Pontimicrobium sp. SW4: one gene and its partner. The protein of the gene in region 1 binds, or shares a complex with, the protein of each later gene. Links are inferred from orthologs where the notes say so. Each region holds a gene or a part of one and is shown in the gene's direction. Other genes may lie near its edges.

Region 1 (2,891 bases):
CAACCGTTTTAATGAACCATTTTGGAAGTGCTCCAGGAATGTGGTTAGAAAAGGAAAACAAAGTATTTATATCGCTTCCAGGTGTGCCTTTTGAAATGAAGGCTTTAATGAATCATGAGGTATTGCCACGACTTCAAAAAGAATTTGTGCTGCCTTTTATACTGCACAAAACACTATTGGTCTATGGAGTAGGCGAAAGCAAGTTAGCCGAAAGAATTGAAGATTGGGAAGATAATCTTCCAGATTTTGTAAAACTTGCCTACCTTCCTAATCTAGGCATGGTAAGATTACGTTTATCTGCAAAAGGGACTAGTGAGGAACTTGTCATTGCTGAAATGAATAAGCAAATAGAGTTATTACTCCCTCAAATAGAAAAAGAGTTTGCTGGTTTTGAAGAAAATGGCGCACTTGAAGTTTTAATTGGGAAAAGACTCACAAATCTTGGTAAAACATTGGCAACAGCAGAAAGTTGTACAGGAGGAAAGATTGCAGAAAGGATAACAGTAAATTCGGGAGCATCAGTATATTTTAAAGGTGGTGTAGTGAGTTATGCAACCGAAGCAAAAATAGAAGTATTGAATATTGATGAATCTGTTATCAAAGAATATTCAGTAGTGAGTACTCAAGTAGCTGAAGCTATGGCTAAAAGTGTGCAAAAATTGTTTAAAACAGACTATGCGATTGCTACCACTGGAAACGCAGGACCAACAAGGGGAGATGAAAATGTTGAAGTTGGTACTGTATGCATTGCTATAGCTACGCCTAATAGGGTTTTTTCAGAAATATTTAATCTAGGAAACCATCGTACAAAAGTGATTAATAAAGCTGTAAATAAAGCTTTTGAAATGATTCAGAAAGAAATTTTTAAAAATTGATAAAATAAAGTTTGTCAAACACTAAAGAATTCGTAAATTTGCACCTCGTTTTAAAATAAACAATTTTTTAAAGTTAGATATCATGTCAAGAGTTTGTGAACTTACTGGAAAAAAAGCGATGGTTGGGAACAACGTTTCGCATGCAATGAATAAAACTAAACGTAAGTTTAATGCTAACTTACTTAAAAAACGTTTTTACATTCCTGAAGAAGATAAGTGGGTAACTTTAAAAGTTTCTGCTGCTGCATTAAAAACTATCAATAGAGTTGGTATTTCTGCTGCAATTAAAGACGCTAAATCTAAAGGATTTTTAAAATAATAGCCTCATAGTTTAAATAGTAGTACAATGGCAAAAAAAGGAAATAGAATTCAAGTAATATTAGAGTGTACAGAGCATAAAGAATCTGGACAACCTGGAACTTCTAGATATATTACAACAAAAAATAAAAAGAACACGCCTGATAGAATGGAGATTAAGAAATTTAATCCAATCTTAAAGCGTATGACAGTTCATAAAGAAATTAAATAATTTAGAGATTTTACGTAAGTAAAATTTCAAATGTAACACATTTGAATCATGGCAAAGAAATCAGTAGCATCATTACAAACTGGATCTAAAAGATTAACAAAAGCTATTAAAATGGTAAAGTCTCCAAAATCTGGAGCCTATATGTTTGTTGAATCAATTATGGCACCAGAACAGGTAAACGACTTTTTGAATAAAAAATAAGTTCTATTTTTTATTATCAAGATATTTAAAGCTGCTTTCTTTTAGAGAGCAGCTTTTATTTTATATTTACATGAGTTTTTATGACATTTCTTCAGACTTTCTTAAAAGGCAAGGATTTTGCTAACATGAAGATAGTTGAGTGTTCATTAAAGCACTAAAAAATAAGTAGAGTAGATGAGTTTTTTTAAAAAAATATTTTCTTCAGAAAAGAAAGAAACACTAGATAAGGGTTTAGAGAAATCTAAAACATCATTTTTAAATAAATTAAATAAAGCAGTCGCTGGAAAATCTAAAGTTGATGACGATGTTCTCGATAATTTAGAAGAAGTTTTAGTAACGAGTGATGTTGGTGTTAATACAACCTTAAAAGTTATTGATCGCATTGAGGCTAGAGTTGCAAAAGATAAATATCTAGGAACATCAGAATTAAATCAAATTTTAAGAGAAGAAATTGCAGGTTTATTATCCGAAACAAATTCTGGTGAAGCCACCGAGTTTACAATTCCAGATACTCAAAAACCATATGTAATTATGGTTGTTGGTGTTAATGGCGTCGGAAAAACTACAACCATTGGTAAATTGGCATATCAATTTAAAAAACAAGGACTGAATGTTGTTTTAGGAGCAGCAGATACCTTTAGAGCTGCAGCGATAGACCAATTACAAGTTTGGGCAGATCGTGTGGATATTCCTATTGTAAAACAATCTATGGGAAGTGATCCTGCGTCTGTGGCGTTTGACGCATTAGAATCTGGAGTGTCGCAAAAAGCCGATGTGGTTATTATTGATACAGCTGGACGCTTACATAATAAAGTTAACTTAATGAATGAGCTAACCAAGGTAAAACGAGTGATGCAAAAAGTGGTTGACGACGCGCCTCATGATGTATTATTGGTTCTTGATGGTTCAACTGGTCAGAACGCTTTCGAACAAGCAAAGCAATTTACTGCAGCAACTGAAGTAACATCGTTGGCAGTCACTAAATTGGATGGTACAGCCAAAGGAGGTGTAGTTATTGGTATTAGTGACGAGTTTCAAATTCCTGTAAAATATATAGGCGTTGGTGAAGGTATTGAAGATTTACAAGTGTTTAATAAATACGAGTTTGTAGATTCCTTTTTTAAATAATATATTTTCCTACTGATAAGGCAGTAATCCACTTTGAGATGAGTTATAACATCTATCATAATCTAACAATAAATGCTTCTCCAAAAGAAGTCTTTGATGCGGTATCTTTGCCGCAACATTTAGATAATTGGTGGACCTTAAAAAGTTCTGGTAAGCCA
Region 2 (2,834 bases), 1.1 Mb from region 1 along the record:
AGGAATGTTTTTTGCTATAACCGAGTCGTAACGTTTCTTTTTCCAGCCAGAAACCAAGTCGTAACCATTATTGATTATCATTTTGTAGAGCTCTGGAATTTCTTCAGGATTGTCTTGTAAATCGGCATCCATGGTAATTATAGCATTACCTTTTGTTTCTAAGAAACCTGCATGAAGTGCCTGAGATTTTCCGTAGTTTTTTAAAAATCGAATACCTTTTACAGCATTATTTTTTTTTGATAACGTTTCTATTGTTTCCCAAGACCCATCAGTACTACCATCGTCTATAAAAATAATCTCATACAAAAAATGATTGGACTGCATAACATTTGCAATCCAATCATGTAATTCGTTTAATGAGTCTTTCTCGTTAAGTAGTGGAATAACTACTGATATATCCATTTTAAGTAATTTCTTAATTCTTTGTCAAAAATAAAGAAATTATTTAAGCATCTGGGTTAGATTTTTTCATTATTGCAGCTACAATTAGTCCAATTATGGCTTGAAACAAACAAGCCCATGCTAATCCCTTAAGAGTATTAACAACACTATATTGATTTTGATTTTCAATTTTTTCAACCGCTTCAGCAATTGCTTCAGCTGGGGCTCCAAATCCTTCCATCATGCTAATTGTTCTCTCAACAGTAATTTGTTGTATTTCTTTTGCAGCTTCTGGATCTATAAAATTAAAAAGAATCATGCTTACTAATAAGCTGACAGCAATTCCAATAGCAACAGTAATAAAATATGACGAGAAGGCTTCTTTGAAAGTTAAAAACCCTTCTTGTATACTTTTAGATTTAGCTGTAGAGACTACTCCAAAAGCTATTATGGCTAATAACAAGCTTATACCAAGCCACATGTTAGCCATTAAGTTAATGTTTATGAACCAAATGGCCACAGTAATTAAAGATAAAATACCACCTAAATATAGGCCGTAATTAATTGCACTCGATTTAATTGAGTTTTCCATGATGTTTTTTTATGGTTAATAATGTATTTGTATCATTATTAGTACAAACGTTACAATAAATATAAGAAGAATAAAAAAATAAATAATATCTTGTTGTTTTATGAAAAATTCTTAAATTTGCAGCTCGAAAAAAGAAACGATTTTAAAGTTTAAGTGATGAAAAAAGGTATACATCCAGAAAATTATAGATTAGTAGCGTTTAAAGATATGTCTAATGACGATGTGTTTTTAACCAAATCTACTGCAGATACTAACGAAACAATAGAGGTTGATGGTGTTGAATATCCATTAGTAAAAATGGAAATTTCAAGAACGTCGCATCCTTATTATACAGGTAAGTCTAAATTAGTTGATACTGCTGGACGTATTGATAAATTTAAAAACAAATACGCGAAATTTAAGAAGTAATTTCAGCCAAAATATAATAATAAAAGCCTTCAGAATTTTCTAGAAGGCTTTTTAGTTTTATACAATTAAGTTATTTTTGATAAACTATTAATATAAGTAGTTGTTAGAGACAAAACTTCTAACTTCTAACTTCTAACTTCTAACTTCTAACTTCTAACTTTCATGAACTATATTCTTTTTGATGGTCCTTCTAGAAATAAATTACTGCCATTTACCTATACACGACCAGTTGCAGACATAAGAGTAGGGATTTTAACCATTCGTGAAAAATGGGAAAAATATCTAGGTTATACTACTTCTACTGTTACTGAGGAATATTTAACTGAAAAATTTCCGATGGTAGAACTAGAAGAAAATATCATGATAAATGCGTCTTACTTACCTAATGGAGAGCTTGTAGAACTAATTAAGTCGTTAACAGAAAAGCAAGCCATTTTTAAAGACGAAGATGTTATTGCATTTTTTACTAAAGAAAATCAAGACGAGGTCAATTTTGATGAATACGAGGCTATTGAGTTTGAAAGAGAGATTTTATGTATAGAAAATACTTGGGATATTTTTTCAAAAAATGGAGAAGCAATCCAAAATGATTTTAAACTATTAACCAATGATCGAAAATCACAACCTGTACCAAAAAGTAATAATTTAATTGAGGCTAGCAATATTTTTATTGAAGAAGGAGCAAAATTAGAATTTACAACACTTAACGCAAGTTTTGGCCCAATTTATATTGGCAAAAATGCAGAAATCATGGAAGGGAGTATTATTAGAGGTCCTTTTGCATTATGTGAACAGGCAACTGTTAAACTAGGTGCTAAAATTTATGGGCCTACAACAGTTGGACCACATAGTAAAGTAGGAGGAGAAGTTAATAACTCAGTACTTTTCGGGTATTCTAATAAAGGACATGATGGTTTTTTAGGAAATTCTGTTTTAGGTGAGTGGTGTAATTTAGGAGCAGATACTAACAACTCAAATCTTAAAAATAATTATGCTGAGGTAAGACTTTGGGATTATGAAACCGAAGGCTTTGCCAGAACAGGATTACAGTTTTGTGGATTGATGATGGGAGACCATAGTAAATGTGGTATTAATACCATGTTTAATACAGGAACTGTTGTTGGGGTAAGTGCTAATATTTTTGGAAGTGGCTTTCCGCGTAATTTTGTTCCAAGCTTTAGTTGGGGAGGTAATAGTGGTTTTACTACATACTTAACAAAAAAAGCATTTGAGGTTGCTAAAGTTGTAATGAGTAGAAAGAATGTAGAGTTTACAGAAAAAGATGCGACTATTTTAGAACATGTGTTTGAAATAACAAAAGAATATAGACCTTCATAATCTCCAATATATTTAATTAAATAGTTTATATTAGCCTTATTAAGGTTGTAGTTACTACTTGTTTATTTACTAACGCCTTATCGGATTGCCTAAAGAATTTTTTCTAATTCCCAAT

The links. The genes of interacting proteins can lie anywhere in the genome.
Region 2: rpmG (region 1) and ABGB03_RS04850 share a complex: the UniProt entries of both Bacillus subtilis proteins name them as parts of the 50S ribosomal subunit. The link is inferred for Pontimicrobium sp. SW4 from one-to-one orthologs.

What each region holds. Positions count from the first base shown.
Region 1 is NZ_CP157199.1:2,118,181-2,121,071, reverse strand. Bases 1-2,812 are described here. They hold rpmG (50S ribosomal protein L33), read left to right. Parts: upstream 1-1,221; coding sequence 1,222-1,404; downstream 1,405-2,812. Other genes in these bases: ABGB03_RS09880 (SRPBCC domain-containing protein), read left to right, coding at 2,772-2,812; ftsY (signal recognition particle-docking protein FtsY), read left to right, coding at 1,780-2,733; ABGB03_RS09890 (DUF4295 domain-containing protein), read left to right, coding at 1,453-1,605; rpmB (50S ribosomal protein L28), read left to right, coding at 958-1,194; ABGB03_RS09905 (competence/damage-inducible protein A), read left to right, coding at 1-875. Outside these bases: more of ABGB03_RS09880, read left to right, coding at 2,813-2,891.
Region 2 is NZ_CP157199.1:1,018,300-1,021,133, forward strand. The notes cover bases 1-2,755. They hold ABGB03_RS04850 (type B 50S ribosomal protein L31), read left to right. Parts: upstream 1-1,129; coding sequence 1,130-1,381; downstream 1,382-2,755. Other genes in these bases: ABGB03_RS04840 (glycosyltransferase family 2 protein), read right to left, coding at 1-402; ABGB03_RS04845 (DUF4199 domain-containing protein), read right to left, coding at 446-973; ABGB03_RS04855 (GlmU family protein), read left to right, coding at 1,544-2,719. UniProt on the Bacillus subtilis protein: While neither of the L31 paralogs is essential, this protein does not seem to function as the main L31 protein.